Hydrogenovibrio crunogenus: one gene and its partner. Each later gene encodes a partner of the first gene's protein in a complex. Links are inferred from orthologs where the notes say so. Each region holds a gene or a part of one and is shown on either strand. Other genes may lie near its edges.

What was found.
Region 2: the proteins of GHNINEIG_RS06680 (region 1) and accD are in contact, whole or in part, in a solved structure (PDB 8UXZ), measured with the Escherichia coli proteins. The link is inferred for Hydrogenovibrio crunogenus from one-to-one orthologs.

Annotation. Positions count from the first base shown.
Region 1 is NZ_CP032096.1:1,391,678-1,401,439, forward strand. Bases 1,524-4,389 are described here. They hold GHNINEIG_RS06680 (acetyl-CoA carboxylase carboxyltransferase subunit alpha), read right to left. Parts: upstream 3,502-4,389; coding sequence 2,545-3,501; downstream 1,524-2,544. Other genes in these bases: tilS (tRNA lysidine(34) synthetase TilS), read right to left, coding at 1,524-2,524; ycaO (30S ribosomal protein S12 methylthiotransferase accessory factor YcaO), read right to left, coding at 3,656-4,389. In the rest of the region: GHNINEIG_RS06670 (CTP synthase), read right to left, coding at 1-1,123; more of tilS, read right to left, coding at 1,262-1,523; more of ycaO, read right to left, coding at 4,390-5,410; GHNINEIG_RS06690 (hypothetical protein), read left to right, coding at 5,719-6,009; GHNINEIG_RS06695 (hypothetical protein), read right to left, coding at 6,023-6,835; tRNA (adenosine(37)-N6)-threonylcarbamoyltransferase complex dimerization subunit type 1 TsaB, read right to left, coding at 7,073-7,744; GHNINEIG_RS06705 (ATP-dependent DNA helicase), read right to left, coding at 7,741-9,651. UniProt on the Escherichia coli protein: Component of the acetyl coenzyme A carboxylase (ACC) complex. First, biotin carboxylase catalyzes the carboxylation of biotin on its carrier protein (BCCP) and then the CO(2) group is transferred by the carboxyltransferase to acetyl-CoA to form malonyl-CoA.
Region 2 is NZ_CP032096.1:903,695-912,003, reverse strand. What follows is about bases 1-2,774. They hold accD (acetyl-CoA carboxylase, carboxyltransferase subunit beta), read right to left. Parts: upstream 1,928-2,774; coding sequence 1,073-1,927; downstream 1-1,072. Other genes in these bases: trpA (tryptophan synthase subunit alpha), read right to left, coding at 1,991-2,774; folC (bifunctional tetrahydrofolate synthase/dihydrofolate synthase), read right to left, coding at 1-1,048. Outside these bases: more of trpA, read right to left, coding at 2,775-2,809; trpB (tryptophan synthase subunit beta), read right to left, coding at 2,811-4,016; GHNINEIG_RS04290 (phosphoribosylanthranilate isomerase), read right to left, coding at 4,060-4,701; tRNA pseudouridine(38-40) synthase TruA, read right to left, coding at 4,712-5,500; GHNINEIG_RS04280 (aspartate-semialdehyde dehydrogenase), read right to left, coding at 5,506-6,528; GHNINEIG_RS04275 (bactofilin family protein), read right to left, coding at 6,539-7,039; GHNINEIG_RS04270 (M23 family metallopeptidase), read right to left, coding at 6,961-7,911; leuB (3-isopropylmalate dehydrogenase), read right to left, coding at 7,995-8,309.

The DNA of each region.
Region 1 (9,762 bases):
AATATGGAATCTTATTTTCTCTTGCATATTGAATCGCTGCAATTTTACCTTCTACACCGCGTTCGCCAAAACCACCTGGCACCAAGATCGCATCCATGTCTTCTATGGCACCGATTCCATCTTTTTCAAGGTCTTCAGAATCAATATAGTGGATATTGACTTGAGTCTTAGTTTGAATTCCGCCGTGAATCAACGCCTCTATCAAAGACTTATAAGCTTCAGTCAAGTCAACATACTTGCCAACCATTGCGATTTCAACGGATTTTTCCGGATTAAGTTGCGCTTGCACCACATCATCCCAGTCAGATAAATCAGCAACAGGCGCATCGATTCTAAAGCGGTCCGTAACGAGACGATCCAAACCTTGCTCATGCAGCATACGTGGAACTTCATAAATGGTGCGAGCGTCTAAGGAGTTAATGACGGCTTTTTCTTCAACATTGGTAAACAATGCAATTTTACGTTTTTCAGATTCTTCTAAAGCTCTTTCTGAACGACAGATCAAAATATCCGGTTGAATCCCAATCGAGCGCAATTCTTTTACTGAGTGTTGTGTCGGTTTAGTTTTCACTTCACCGGCAACCGCAATATAAGGTAATAACGTCAGATGCATAAACATCGCGCGGTCTCGCCCGACTTCCACACCTAATTGGCGAATCGCTTCCAGGAAAGGCAGGGATTCAATATCCCCTACGGTCCCGCCAACTTCTACTAACGCGACATCAGAACCCGCCGCAGCCAGTTTGATACGGTGTTTAATTTCATCCGTAATATGCGGAATCACTTGAACCGTACCGCCAAGATAGTCTCCTCGGCGCTCATTGCGAATCACTTTCTCGTATACCTGGCCTGTTGAGAAGCTGTTACGTTTGGTGAAGTTACGCTGAACAAAACGCTCATAGTGACCTAAATCCAAGTCGGTTTCGGCTCCATCATCTGTGACAAAGACCTCACCATGCTGAAGCGGACTCATGGTTCCGGGGTCTACATTAATATATGGATCCATTTTTAACATACTGACTTTCAAGCCTCTTGCTTCAAGAAGAGACCCTAAAGATGCGGCTGCAATTCCTTTACCTAATGAAGAAACTACACCACCCGTTACGAATATAAACTTTGTCATGAAATCACTTTAGTTTAGACTTAATTCAGCAAATTGAGAGCTTTGTTTTGAGTAAAGCACCCACCAGAATTGGGTAATAAGAATGGAAGCAAATTATAACGGATTATCAAGGGTTGAGCAATCTTTCATTACAGATTATTAAAATGATTTTTTCGTATAAAACCCTAAAATTGCAACCATCTGCCCTTCTTTTTCTAACACAGGCCACCGTTGACGATCCCACTCTGGAATTTTATTCTCTTTAAACCATTTCTTCAGCGCTTTTTTTTGCTCTGACAAACTTAAATCATCGTTTTGTAGGGGGCGTACAATCGCTCCTTCCAGCTTTTCTTTTTGCTCCAGTGAAAACTGTTCAGAAAAACGCAATGCGTTAAAAAACTGCAATGCACCCGCGTCAAACTCATCAAAAGCCAACGAGTAGTTCATTTTCAAATCTTCAAAATAATACAAAACATGGTTGTAAAATCTCAATTCTCCATGAGCCAATAGCATTTTCGGTTTGGCTTGAGGATTCTTGTTATTCAAACATTCTTGCAACCATTGATATATTTTGGCATTCAACCTAAAACCTGACAGATAAAACTGTGCCCAGTACCGAGTCATATTTTTGATCCGAGACCATTTGAGCTCTTTGACATGAGTGAACGACAAATAAAAATCACTGTAATCAGAACCTTGTAAATCAATTTCAGCCAACTCATTCAAAAGCGCTAAACTTTCATTTAAATGCTGCGCCGATTTGGCAAAATTAGCATCTGAAAACGGCCAGGCCTGGCGAATTTTAGGCAACACCTCATGCCTCAGGTAATTACGACGATAATCAAGCTCCTGATTCGATGAGTCTTCAACCCAATCAAGCCGATGCTGTTTTGCGTAGTCCCGAATAGCATCATAATCCACATTTAAAAGAGGTCGACAATGCTTTAGAATCTGCCCATTCCAATGAGTTTCTTTCGCATAAGGCATACCGGATAATCCTGCAATCCCTGCCCCTCTTGCCATATTAAGCAATAACGTTTCGGCTTGATCTCTTTGATGGTGTGCCGTCAAAAGCAGCGTATCTTTTGTCGTTCTGTTATAAAGCGCTTCGTAACGCTTTTGACGCGCCACCGATTCAATTCCTTGGCGTAACACCTCTGACACCTCAACATCAACACTTTCAAATGTAACACCTAATCGTTCACATACCTGTTTGCACACGTCGGCCCATTGTTTTGATTCGGGTTGTAACCCATGATTGACGTAAACGGCATGAATTGAGTGAAGTGGAACCTTTTTACAAAGCGCGTCTAACAAGACGGTAGAGTCAAGCCCACCGCTGAAGGCAACCAAGAATTGAACGGAAGAAGGATAAAGGTGAATTAGCTTTGAGATGGCTAACTCAACCTTTTGATAAGACATGAAAATCCTATAGAACCGGTTTAGGCAACGTCAAAGTTACCATATTGCATATAACGCTGGTAACGAGCTTCAAGCAGTTCATCAACAGGTTTGTTTTTCAATAATTCTAACTGTCTTAAAATCGCATCTTTTAAAGAAGAAGCCGCGGCTGAAGGATTACGATGTGCGCCGCCCAAAGGTTCCTCAACAATTTCATCAACCAAACCAAGCTCTTTTAACCGTGGCGCCGTAATACCCAAAGCGCTGGCCGCATCTGCTGCATTGGCTGCATCTTTCCACAGAATAGAAGCGCACCCTTCAGGCGAAATCACAGAATAGGTGCTGTATTGCATCATCATCGTAACATCGCCCACACCGATCGCCAATGCACCACCAGAACCACCTTCACCAATAACGGTACAGATAACCGGAACTTTCAGCTCTGACATTTCAATCAAGTTACGTGCAATGGCTTCCGACTGACCACGCTCTTCAGCATTAATCCCCGGATAAGCCCCAGGGGTATCAATAAAGGTCAAAACAGGCAGACCGAACGTCTCAGCCGTTTTCATTAAACGCAGCGCTTTTCGGTACCCTTCAGGACGAGGCATCCCAAAATTACGACGAATTTTTTCTTTGGTATCTCGGCCTTTTTCTTGACCAATCACCATGACCGCTTGACCATTAATACGTGCTAGCCCGCCAACAATCGCAGCATCATCTGCAAAGGCTCGATCACCGTGCATCTCTTTAAAATCAGTAAACATTTCTTTTAGATAATCCAGCATGTATGGACGCTGTGGATGACGCGCAACTTGTGCAACCTGAACATCAGACAAACGATTAAAAATTGACTGGGTTAAATTTTTACTTTTTTGCTCTAACGCAGACACTTCTTTAATCAGGTCCATATCTTGACCATCCAAGTGACGCAACTCATCAATTTTGGCTTCCAACTCTGCAATTGGTTGTTCAAAATCTAAAAAATCTAATTTCATAGGTGTTCCTGTTCAAGCCAAACCCAATGTTCAGCTCTTTTGATTAAGTTTTATAAATATCGTGCTATTTTAACAAATTTAGCAACCCTTGCTCATAAAACTGATACGCGTTCTTTCTAAAAAGCACGTACACATTCGAAACCAAGCTGAAACCTTACTGGGTGTTCACAAAATGTTTAACTTGTTGTACCTTTTGATAGACGGTTATCAAAGCCTGATGATTTTGGCTGTTTTCAAACGCAGACATTCCAATTTCTAACCCGCCAAAAACCTCTTCACCATTAATGTTTCGCCAAACTTTTTCAACCACTTCCTCACCAAATAATTGAGATTGCACAGACAGCGGGAATTCCGTCAGCGTGTCTTCCAGCAAGATGTCTAACGCAAACCCCAGCGCCTTGTACAAAAGAGCCATTGCTTCATCATCGACAAAGTAATGGCACTCCTGCAGTCTTTCATAAGCCATTTCATAGTCTTTAACGGCCAGTAACAACCACATTTGTAGCTCAACGATTTTAAATTTTTTCCAGTAAGAATTTGGATCAGGCAACAAACCAATTAAATTGGCGACACCTTGATGCTCTGAAAACCCCATCATTTCAACTTGTTCCAAAGCGTTTTCAAATCGATTCGCTTTATTTGATTGAGAAAGTTCCAATAAAATTTCTCGAAGTACACGACCTCTGTTTTGGTTATTATCTACCAGTTCGTGCATAGGGAATACTTCCGACATTTTGGGCACAACAATACGACAGGCATTGATACCAAAATGTTCATAATGAGCAAAATAGACTTCGGCGCCCTGCTCATGCACTTTCTTAACCAAAAGCTCATATTGTGCTTGTGTGTCACCTTCAAAATCCCACTCATTAAACTCAAAGTCATACTGATGGGAAATAAATTTCGCATGAATCAATCCACTGGAGTCAATGAAATGATTTTCAATATTTTCATCATCTGCAACAAGCGCTTCATCAAAAACAGGTAACTGAAACCCATCCAACATATCCAAGCTGCGCCCTTGTAAAGATTCTGTTAAGGTTCTCTCCAACGCCACTTCAAAAATAGGATGCGCGCCAAAGGAAGCAAAACAACGACCGGTTTTCTGCTCAAACAAAGTGACATTCATTACAGGAAATTGCCCCCCTAAAGAGCTGTCTCGAATGGAGACGTCGATTCCTTGTTCTTGCAACGCTTTTCTTGCTTTAACAACCGTGGGATAACGCTGCACCACCGCTTCTGGCACTTCAGGCAAACATAAATTTTCTGTCAAAATCTGCCGCTTCACCCAGCGCTCAAAAACCTCTGACAACCCTTGGACAAGCGCTTCTTCAGGTGTATTACCTGCACTCAAACCATTACTGGCATACAAGTTACTGAACAAGTTCATCGGAAAATAGACGGTATCAAGAGTAGAAGCATTCGTTAAAGGCAAACAACGAATTTTTGATGAAGCATCATTTAAACTCAATAAATCTTCTGCAACCATCTCTTCTTCAGGATCATAAATTTCCCATAAATCAGGACTTAAGCACTGGCGAAATTCTGACAGCTCGAATGATTTTTCATTTGGGAAGTACAACCCCTTTTCATCCCATGAAAACTCACCCTGCTCATTTACCAGAGTTTCCTCCAAATAAAAATCGGAAAAGAAGTAATTTGTTTCTAAACGTTCGAAAAACTCACCTAAAGCACTAGCCAAAGTGGCTTTTCGACTGGCACCTTTACCATTGGTAAACAAAGCTGGACAATTTTTGTCTCGAATATGAACAGAATAAACATTCGGAACTGGGTTTAACCAAGAAGCCTCTTCAATATCAAACCCTGCCTTGCCTAGTAAGGTTTGCATTTTATTAATGGAATCCTCTAAGCACGCATCCTTACCTTTAATAAACGTTTGTTCTACCATGTTCCGTCCTTTGAATATGTGATATTAACCGCGTATTTTATCTGACTTTATATCATTCGGTTGTTTAATCCCATCTTTGAGTGATTTTTTTAAGAATAACACCCAGACCTGGCTATTTTTTCACTTCAAAAACGATTCAAAAACCTTAAAGTCACACGAAAAATATGAGATATAAAATCATTCTAAATTCCTATAAAAACATTTATATAGATTTATTTCTTAAAGCAGTAAAATGAAATAGATTATTAGTAGTATTCATTAATTGTAAGTCCGATTTAATTCATAGTTATATGATGGAGGAAACCCCAATGAAGCTCGTTCACAAAACCGTATTAACCACAATTTTATGCTCTCCCTTGACCGTTTTAGCAGAAGTACATCCTGGTAAGGTATTACATGATGAAGCAAACTGCATGAAGTGCCACAGCACGCTTGGATACAACAAACCCAACCTGAAAAAAATGGCGCCGAACAATTATAAGGATCTTCAGAAAGCGGTCGCTTACTGCGACCAGAATTTAAATGTTGGTTGGTTTGATGAGGAACGTGAAGAAGTGGTTGATTACTTAAACAAAACCTATTATCAATTTTCTAAGTAACCAACAAAAATATTTACTGTATTTTGCCTAGGTACTTAAGCTGTTCTTTTAAGCGCTTAAGTGCCTTTGAATCAGCTTTTTCAATCCCCTCTTCATTTAATAGAAAATAAGCATCATCAACCGCTTTATCAATGGCATCAATTAGAAAGTACGTTTCCATACTTTGATTAATTTTTGCCCAATCTCTTTTTTTCGCTCTCCAAAGCTCATTAAGCTCAGGTCGACTATCCAGTAAAGCAATCACATGATCCATCAATTTGATTAAATGCGGCACGCTTTCATAAGGCCAGTAAGGACGGCCATTACTTGAATCAAAATAGCTGGCACGATCCAGTTTGGCAATCTCAAAAGCGGGAATCATTCCAGAAATGTTTGCATATCTGGCTTCTGCCTCAGCACTTTCTAAACGATCAATTGACATGACCGGCACATTCGATTTCCAACGGGAGTAAGTGATGTAAACATTATAACGATCGATAAAGTTCATTTGACCTTTGGCTAACTTGACCACCTTATCGGCAGGCACGATATATTGCAAGCCATTAGAGGTCAACTGCTTAGTGTTATCCCACATTTCCCAGCCAGATTGACCCGTTTCATTTCCCGCTGAATCAACTGCAATCGGAACACAAGACAACCCATAATCATGCCCTTCAACAAAATCTCTGACGGTAATCTGATAATTGCCTTTCGGCGTAATTTTTTGAACAACACCGATGATATAGGCGTCATCTTTAATATTCGTTGCAGGAAAACCGACTAGAACGGTATCCCCTACTTTAAATTGGTGAGACATCATGTTATTAACTGCCCAAGCAGTTGACATTGCACTAAAGCACACCGTTATAAAAAACAGTTTAATCAATCTTTTCAAAACAACGCTCCAAAGCCCGTATCACGGTCTATTTAACTAAAATCAAACAATGCCATTATCCTCTAAAGTGCTCCTGCAATCTATACACAGAAGTTGTGGATAATTATGTGTGCAACATTTCAACAAAAACAAAAAACTGAATAAAGTCTTACACATCACCTCTATTGCTTAAAAAACAGGCAATTTAAATTATTTCATGGCCGCCGGTTTATCAGCAACATCGTTTCGCAGGTAAACAGGCAAAGGAATCTCTTCGTCAAGCATTTTTGCTTGACCTAAACGCTGCTGAGTAATATCAGCAATTGCTTCTGCTGAAGGATAAGCACTTTGCCAGGTTTCAAACACACTTACCACGTCGGGATATTCCGTATCGATATCTCCCACACCATTTTTTATAGCACTGTTTTTTAAAGTTTCAAGTAACTGTTCTTGAGAAAGCAGTTGTGCCTGTGTTGACATTAACTGCCCCGCTTCTATATGACAGGATTGCACGTAAATTTCTTTCATTCGTGCATCTAGGCAGGCAAGCCACTCCGTCTGGTGCGTCTCCTTATAAGCCTGCCAGGCCAGTGCTTCCAAAGTTGAAACAGAAAGCACTGGCTTTTCCCATCCTAACGCAAGCCCCTGTGTCACCCCTGCTGCAATTCGAATTCCCGTAAAGGCACCAGGTCCTTCACTGAAAGCCAAGGCATGAATGTGGTCAGGCGTGACACCAGATTGATTTAACACCTTTTCAACCATCGGAAGCATTAAGTTAGCATGACGCTGTGGTGCCATTTCAAATTCAACATAGACTTTATCACCCAGCTTCAAGCAAACCGAGCACGCTTTCGTCGACGACTCAACTGCTAGTACATTCATAATAATTTCTCTTTTGCTTCGTTCACATCATAAACCCATTTAAAACTCGGAAAGCTATTAGTAATAATCTTACCATACGATTTTTGAGTCAACCGTGGGTCACACAACATCAACACCCCTTTGTCGGATGAATCTCTTATCAATCGACCAACTCCTTGCTTAAGGGCAATCGTTGCCTCGGGAATTTGAAAATTAAAGAAACCACTCAATCCCTTTTGTTTCAAAAAAGATTCTCTTGCTTGTACGACTGGATCATCTGGTGGAATAAATGGGATTCGATCGATTAAAACCAGTTTTAATGCATCTCCTTTCACATCCACTCCTTCCCAGAAACTGCTGGTACCTAATAAGATCGCATTATCTGTTTCTTTAAATCGCGCAAGCAACGTCGTTTTCGGGCCATCTCCCTGAACCATCAAAGTTCCTTCCCAGTGCTGAGAAAGAATGACTTTCGCTTCTTGTAATGCCTTATGACTGGTAAACAATAAAAATGCTCTTCCTTGACTGGTAAGCAATAACGGCCAAGCCGCTCTTAAACAGATCTTAATGTAATCAGGGTGTTTTGGATCCGGCAGACCGATTGGATGATAAATGACTGCTTGTTGATCATAATCAAAAGGACTCTCCCATTGATGGGTGCGCGCAGATTCTAAGCCCAGGCGATGAGCAAAATAATCAAAACTTTGATTCACACTGAGCGTGGCTGAAGTAAAAACCCAGGCCCCGCCCAATGCATCACGCTGTCGGCTAAATGGTGCAGCAACACTTAATGGCGTAAGATTGAGTTTAAATCTTGCTTGTGAAGATTCTATCCAGCGTATTTGATTTTCTGAGGAAGCCTTTAACCAGGTCTCAATTTGTTTTTCAAATTCCTGCGTTCTTTTGTACAAAGCCGACAACAACTTGCCTCGATCAGTAAGAGGTTTAATCACGTCAGCCAATAACGACAGTTGGTTCCGCAAGTGCTCAAGTGTTTTATGACCGGTTTTGGCCTCAGAAAAACTCTCCCAAGTCCAACGCTTTTCCCATTTGCCTAATGCTTCATTAAAAATGCGGACTTTGTCTTCCACTGCTTTTGCTTGATCCGATAGCTCAATGCTTTCTGGCGATTCTTTTTTATAAGCCAACCGAACATCTCTGACCAATTCGTCTAACTGAAATCGACTCACACTAAACCCTAAAAACTGGGCTGCTATATCTGGAAGTTGATGCGCCTCATCAAAAATATAAATATCGGCTTCTGGCAAAATTTCACCGAACCCCTGCTCTCTTAATGCTAAGTCAGCACAGAATAAATGGTGATTCACGATTAAGATTTCTGCATCTGTGGCTTGTTGTTTTACGCCAGGGTAAAAACAGCCATTATCACCTGTACATTCATTTGCCTGACAAAACTCCATGCGCGCGCAAACTCGACTCCATAGCGGATCATTTTCATCCAATGACGTGAGTTCCGATTTATCACCAACCAGTGTTTTTTCCTGCCAATCATGAATCAGTGACAACTTTCGCCAGACTTCTTTGGTATTTTGCTCTGCCGTTTCGGCAATTTCTAAACGTTGAGGACAAATATAATTTTCACGCCCTTTTAAAATCTTGGCCGTGCCTTTTGCATTACAAATATCCATCAAAAGAGGAATGTCTTTACTTAATAATTGATCTTGCAATGTCTTTGTGGCGGTTGATACGATGACTTTTTTGCCTGACAGTAATGCAGGAATGAGATAAGCAAAGGTTTTCCCAGTTCCAGTACCGGCTTCTGCAAGGAGTGTTTGGCTTTCTTCAATCACATCAGCAACGGTTTCTGCCATCTCGACTTGGGCGTGGCGCACTTCATAGTCTGGTGTATTTTGAGAGAGTTGCCCGTCTTTTCCAAGGATTGACTGAATTTGTTTTTTTAATGACATGAAACTACTGTTTTCCCAACCCAAGCAAAGCTGTTTTTAAACTGAATAGAAAAAATTTCTCTAAGCCCTATTAATCGATATAATCAACGGCACCAGACTCTTTTATAAAAG
Region 2 (8,309 bases), 480 kb from region 1 along the record:
GTTTAATGGCTTCAATCATAGGGGTTACATCTTTATCCTGCAACACAGAAAAGATGGCATCTGCCTGTATGGAGGCTTGTTTTAGATAATGTGCAAGAACCTCCGCTGCCTGCGGGTTATGCGCCACATCAATCAACCAGTTTTGATGATCTAATTGCATCTTTTGCAGGCGCCCCGGGTGCTTTACTTCGTTTAATCCCTGAGATAATTGATCAAAGGATACCGGAAGTTCAGCCTGCAGTGTCTCAATCAAAGCAACCACGCCTGACGCATTTTGAATTTGAAAGTCTCCTGAAAGTGCGGGTAATGCCAGAGTTTGATATACCAGTTGATTTTCAGAGTCTAAGAATGACCAGGCCTGGTTGTTTTTATGATAAAAGAAGTCTGTATCGAGTCTTTTTAAAGGCACATTATGCTGGCTTGCATACTTAACTAAGGTTTCCGGGATGTCATTATCGGAACAAACAGAGGGTTTTCCCGACCGCATAATGCCAGCTTTTTCCACTGCAATCTGGTTCCGATCACTGCCTAACCAATCTTCATGATCGATGCCAATCGCTGTAATCAAACTGGCATCGGCATCCACTAAATTAACCGCATCCAAACGTCCGCCCAACCCAACTTCCAACAGGATGACATCCAATGAATATTGAGCAAACACCCACAACGCTGCCAGCGTAGAAAATTCAAAATAGGTTAATTTGGTTTGCCCTCGCGCCGCTTCGATCTCGGCAAACGCTTGCACAATTTGCTGATCATCCGCTAAATGACCTTGAATCCGAATACGCTCATTGAAATGTAATAAATGCGGTGACGTATAAACCCCCACCTGATACCCAGCGGCTTCATAAATAGAGGCCAGCATTGCAATGCTCGACCCTTTTCCATTCGTTCCCGCGACAGAAATAACAACAGGGCTTGGAGAAGCCAGATTCATGGCCTCTGCAACCGATTTCACTCGATCGATTCCAAGGTCAATTTCATCTGCATGCAATGAAACTAACCAATCAATCCATTCGGTTAAAGACGTCGTCTCAGTGGGTTTCACTTAATTGAACTCACCCAGCGGTTTTCATGCTGTTTTTTGTAGCAACATACGGCAAATAGAAGCCAATTCATCACTGAGGTTATGACGATGTATAATGCGATCAATAGCACCATGTTCTAGCAAAAATTCACTGCGCTGAAAGCCTTCTGGAAGCTTTTCACGAACCGTTTGCTCAATAACACGCGGCCCAGCAAACCCAATCAACGCCTTCGGTTCAGCAATATTCAAATCCCCTAACATGGCAAAACTGGCTGAGACCCCACCCATTGTTGGGTCGGTTAAGACGGAAATAAACGGCAATTTATGTGCTCTCAAGCGGCCCAGCGCAGCACTCGTCTTGGCCATCTGCATCAAAGAAAACAACGCTTCTTGCATTCGAGCGCCACCACTGGCCGAAAAAACAATTAAAGGACAACGTTTTTCAATCGCTTCATTCACTGCTCGAACAAATTTTTCTCCCATTACCGACCCCATTGAGCCGCCCATGAATTTAAATTCAAATGCGCCTGCCACGACTTCTAGCCCTTGGATCTTTCCTGTCATCGTAACAAAAGAATCTTTTTCACCCGTGGCTTTTTGCGCTTGTGCAATGCGAGTTTTATAAGGTTTTATATCTTTAAACTTTAACGCATCTACAGGTGTAACTTCTGCTGAAATTTCAACCCCGGTTCCTTCATCGAAAAACGCTTCAAGACGATCACGTCCACCCAAACGCATATGATGATCACATTTTGGACAAACTTCCAAATTGCGTCTGACTTCTGCACGATATAAAGTGCTTTCGCATTTAGGGCATTTTGTCCACAAGCCTTCTGGAACATTTTTCTTACGTTCCGTTACCTGTTTAATACTGGGTAAAATCTTTTCAAACCAACTCATTTTTTTCTCCAAAGAGTTTTGTTTTTACTGTGTGCCAACGGTATGCACCGACACCATTCAATTTTATTCGTTATCTGCTTTATCAATTGCTTGTCTGAATTCGCGCATTTTATCACTTAATACCTGTTGAATCACTTCAGAGTCTTCTGAAGCATTCTGTTCAATCAAACTAACCAACGCTGAACCAACAATAATAGCATCACCAAGCTTGGCCATTTCGTAGGCTGTATTGCCATCACGAATACCAAACCCAATGGCTACAGGCATCGACATCCTTTCTCTCAAATGCCCAACATGATGAGCTACATCCTTAGCATCCAAGGCTTTTGAGCCGGTGACACCTTTTAAAGAAACGTAGTAAACAAATCCACTGCCTTTTTCACTGACGGCGTTGAGTCGTCCATCAGGTGTCGTCGGCGAGACGAGGAAGATTCGATCGAGTTGTGCTTGTGACAAGTTTTCAAAATACCCTTCACTTTCTTCCGGTGGCATATCGACTGTCAAAACTGCATCTACGCCAGCTTCAGCTGCCGCTTTCGCAAACACATCGCTCCCCATAGCTTCAATCGGGTTTAAATACCCCATTAAAATCACCGGCGTTTGCGCATCTTTCTTACGAAATTCAGTCACATACGCTAAAACATTTTTTAAACTAACATTATGTTCTAAAGCTCGTTCTACCGCTTTTTGAATGACGGGGCCATCCGCCATCGGGTCTGAAAAAGGCACACCGAGCTCAATCATATCTGCGCCCTGCTCAACCAAGCTGTGCATCAACGTTACTGTCATCTCAGGGTGGGGATCACCTGCTGTAATGTAAGGAATCAAAGCTGTCTTTTTTTCTGACTTCAAGGCCTTCAGCGTTGCATCAATTCTACTCATTTTAAATCTCAAACCCCTCAATTTTCGCTATGGTTCCCATATCTTTATCACCACGACCCGATAAATTGACAATGATAGTCTGATCTTTTGACATGGTTGGCGCCAGCTTGGTGGCATAGGCCAATGCATGACTCGATTCCAATGCTGGGATAATTCCTTCAAATTTTGTTAAATCACGAAAGCCTTGCATGGCTTCATCATCATTAATCGCAACATACTTGGCGCGACCAATGTCTTTTAACCAAGCATGCTCAGGACCAACACCTGGGTAATCTAATCCCGCAGAAATAGAATGTGTTCCTAAGATTTGTCCATTCTCATCTTCCATTAGATAGGTTCGGTTACCATGCAGTACGCCAGGCTTTCCTTCACACAAAGGCGCAGCGTGTTGCCCGGTTTCCAACCCTAGCCCACCGGCTTCCACTCCATAAATTTCGACCGATTCATCTGGTAAAAAATCGTAAAACAGACCGATTGCATTTGAACCTCCGCCCACACAAGCAATCAATGCATCAGGTAATTTACCTTCTTTTTCCATGTGTTGTTGCTTGGCTTCACGGCCAATAATCGCTTGAAAATCACGTACCATAGCCGGATAAGGGTGGGGCCCTGCTACGGTACCGATAATATAGAAGGTATCATCCACATTCGTTACCCAGTCACGCATGGCTTCATTCAGTGCATCCTTCAAGGTACGCGTCCCTGATTCAACACCGATGACTTCTGCTCCTAACATTTTCATCCGTGCCACATTCGGTGCTTGACGAACAATATCATCCGCCCCCATATAAACCACACACTCAAGTCCCAGTCTGGCCGCAACGGTTGCACTGGCAACCCCGTGTTGCCCCGCACCGGTTTCTGCGATAATACGTTTTTTACCAAGGCGTTTTGCCAGCAAGGCTTGACCAATAGTGTTATTGATTTTATGAGCACCGGTGTGATTCAAATCTTCTCGCTTCAGATAAATCTTGGCACCACCTAATGAGTCTGACCATCGCTCCGCATAATACAAAGGAGAAGGACGACCAACATAATCTTGAAAGTCCTTAGTCAATTCAGCGATAAATGCTGGATCGTTTTTGACACTTTCATACTGTTGGCTCAATTCTTCTAATGCAGCCATTAGAGTTTCGGGCGCAAAAATACCCCCATAAACTCCAAAATGTCCTTTTTTATCAGGATATTGCGAATAATCAATACTCATTCTATTAAATCCACTTTCGTTTTATCAAAACGGTAATCAAGCATTACCGAACATTATTTACAGCTTGAATAAAAGCTTGTATCTTTTCTGATGATTTTTGTCCTGGCACCGATTCCACGCCGCCACTGACATCAACTGCCCACGGATGAACAGAGCGGATGGCCTGCTCGACATTATCTTCATTTAACCCACCCGCCAAAATAACAGGCAGCGTCACATTCAGCCGTCTTTCAGGTGCCACCCAGTTCCAATTGAAGGCCGCTCCTGTTCCGCCAGGAACACCTTTAACATAAGTATCAAGTAGCAACCCTTGGCTCGAAGCATATTGAACAGCCAATTGTTCCAAATCCGTTTCCGCCTGCATCCGAACCGCTTTTATATAAGGTCTCGAAAATTGATCGCAAAATGCAGGGGACTCATCTCCATGAAACTGCAACAAGTCTATCTTCAAATCTTTGATAACTTTTTCAACCAAAGAGACATCCGGATTCACAAACAGCGCAGTCGTAGTAACAAAAGCCGGCAGTTTTTCAAAAACCGCCCAGGCCTGGTCAATTGTCACGACTCTAGGACTTTTGTCATAAAAGACGAACCCCAGTGCGTCAGCCCCTGCCTGAACGGCAGTTGTCGCATCCGTTATGTTCGTAATGCCGCAAATTTTAACACGCGTTCTATTTTGCATCATCTAACTCTTTTTAGGCTTGCCAAAGCAGCTCATCCAAAACAACCTGAGGGAGCTGGAACGATTCCGGATACAAAGCATTCACAAAATACAAACCCTCCGCTGGCGCTGTCATACCGGCCTGAGTTCGATCTTGTTTTTTTAACAATTCCAACACCCACTCGACCGGTTTCTCCAACCGCCCTACTTCCATCAAGGTACCGACAATGTTTCGAACCATATGATGTAAAAAAGCATTGGCTTGAATATCAACAAAGACAAAATTGCCTTGACGTGAAACCTGCAAAGACTGCACATTACGATTGGCGTGAGAGGCTTGGCAACCTGAGGCACGGAAAGATGAAAAATCATTTTCACCTAATAACCCCTGAGCGGCAATGTGCATTTTTTCCACATCTAAGGGACGATTCTCCCAGGTCACACGATTGGCTAAAATGGCAGAATGAACAGGACGGTTAAAGATGACATACCGGTATTGTCGAGCAATAGCAGAAAAACGTGCATGAAAGTCTTCAGGCATCATTTTCACCCAGGTTACCCGAATATCACTGGGTAACCGGGTATTAACGCCTTGAATCCAAGCTTTATCCGGCCGATTAACAGCCGTTTCAAAATGCGCAACCTGACCGATTGCATGCACCCCCGTATCTGTTCGACCTGCACAATTCAAACCAATCGGTTCATCGGCGATATAAGATAATGCCTTTTCAAGTTGCTGCTGAACAGAATCACAATGTTTCTGATGCTGCCAACCACAATAGGCGGTGCCTTGGTATTCAATACCAATCGCCAATAAAGCCATGTCTATTAGATATGATCTTTGATCAACAGCTCAGCAATTTGAACTGTATTTGTAGCGGCACCCTTACGGACATTATCCGCCACAACCCATAGATTCAAACCTTTCTCAAAAGAAATGTCTTCACGCACACGTCCAACATAAACTGGGTTCGTATCCGCAGCATCAGTAACAGCTGTCGGGTATCCGCCATCAACATGCTCATCAATAAGAACGATTCCGTCAGATTTTTTGAACAGCTCTTTCGCTTGCTCTGCTGTGATTTTTTCTTTTGTTTCTAAATGGATGGCTTCGCTGTGACCGAAAAATACCGGGACACGCACAGCCGTTGGGTTAACAAGAATCGATTCATCTTCCATGATCTTTTTCGTTTCCCAAACCATTTTCATTTCTTCTTTTGTGTAACCATTATCTTGGAACACATCGATTTGAGGAATACAGTTAAAGGCAATCTGCTTAGGATAAACTTTTGCCTCAACCGGCTTCATATTCAACAAATTAGCTGTTTGTGTTGCCAATTCATCAATCGCTTCTTTACCGGAGCCAGAAACTGCTTGATACGTTGATACATTGATACGCTCAATCCCGACAGCATCATAAATAGGTTTTAACGCAACCATCATCTGAATGGTTGAACAGTTAGGGTTGGCAATAATGCCTCGATTTTTATACCCAGCAACCGCATCAGGGTTGACTTCTGGGACCACTAAGGGAATGTCTTCGTCGTAACGAAATTCCGAGGTATTATCGACAACAATACATCCTGCCGCCGCAGCTTTTGGCGCATATTCTCTAGAAACACTGGCACCTGGTGAGAACAATCCGATTTGGGCTTTTGAAAAATCAAACGTTGCCAAGTCCTGAATCTCAACCCAACCGCCATTAAATTCCAGCTTTTTACCTGCAGAACGACTACTGGCCAGCGGATATAAATTACGAACTGGGAAATTACGCTCTTCAAGTACTTTTAAAATTGTTTCACCTACGGCACCCGTTGCACCTACAACGGCAATATCATACTGCTTTGTCATATTTTTCCCTTTACTTGCTTTTTACTGCTTCGGCTTCAGAGGGTTGTAGATCATCCATTATGGAAGCTTGATTTTTAATCATTTCAACAACCGATCTTGCCTGATTCTCTAATTTTTGTTTTTCATTTTCCGGAAAGCTGACAATCAACCCGCCTTCTGTCAGCTCACGGCTTTCACCAATGAACTTACCACCGGACTCAATCATCATCTCTCCACAAACCACTTCGCCCAAGAGCTTGCCTGTGGCAAGGATATCAATACTTTCACACGCCACCTTGCCTTCCAAAGTACCGCTGACAACAATGGTCTTTGCTTTAATCAGTCCAGTAACGATTCCTTCATCACCGATAGAAACATCGTAGTCCGTTTCAACGACACCATCAATATGGCCATCGATATGCAGAGCACCATCTAGGTCTTTAATTTCACCATTTATTTTACATCCCGCAGCAATAATTGTTTTTCCACCTGCTGGACGCGATTTTGAACCACCTGACTTAAAGATCCCCATGGCACACCTTTTACCTTTTTAAATATTTCATCATAATGTTTTAAATCCCAGTTAATAAATGGCACTGGATTCAGTTTACGCTGCACAAAACTCACCTCATAATGCAAGTGAGGTCCTGAAGACAATCCGGAAGAACCAATTTCACCAATAAGCTCTCCTTTTTTAACCACCTGACCGGTTTTCACATGCAATTTACTCATGTGTCCGTATAGTGTCTTAAACCCATTATCGTGGGAAATGATAATCAAACGCCCATAACCACTTCTTTTATGGTAGCCTGCGTATTCAATCGTGCCGCTAGCCGTGGCAATAACACCATCACCACGCTTACCACGATAATCAATTCCCCGATGAAATTCCTTCGTCCCCTTAACTGGGTGAATCCGCCAGCCAAAACTACTGCTCACACCTTGATATTTTTTAACAGGTCGTCCACTGGGTATGTCTTCCAACATGATTTGTTTTTCAAGCGTTGTCAGCTGAACAATCTTTACACGATCTGTTAACAGTTCGTCTTCATCCGGTTTGACCCCAATCAAATCTTCCAACCCCTGCAAGGTTTGATCTAAAAACTGGATTTGTTTCGATTTATTATCCAACTGACTTTGAAGCTTGCGCTTTTCCGCTTCCAAAGTCATGTACGAGTGTTTACTTTTCTCTAATACAGCCTGGTAACTGGCTTCAGCAACCTGTCGTTTATCTTGAATATCGATAATTTCCTGATTCAACCACCAGATGACGCCGGCAGCGCCAGCTAACATCAAAAAGATAAACATCACCACAAACAGCGCGAATTTTCGCATGAACTGTTTGAAAGAGAAGTGACGTGACCCATGCACATCACTTATGGTTATCGTAAAATGATTTTTCATCTTAAAAAGGCATTCCTAATCATCGTCTCGCAATGCAGTTTACACAATTATAGGAAAATTGCACTTTCTATCCGTAAAAATCTTTACAGAGCTGCGACCACTGCATCACCCATTTCTGATGTCGACACCTTCGTTAAGCCTTCTGACCAAATATCTCCTGTTCTTAAGCCTTGATCCAACACATGACTGACGGCCGCTTCAATTTTTAAAGCCAAATCTTCACGATTCAAACTGTAACGCAGCATCATGGCTGCAGACAAAATTGTCGCCAGCGGATTGGCAATATTTTTCCCTGCAATATCCGGTGCCGACCCATGACTTGGTTCATACATCCCTTTATTATTTGCATCCAAAGACGCTGAAGCCAACATGCCAATCGACCCAGTCAACATAGATGC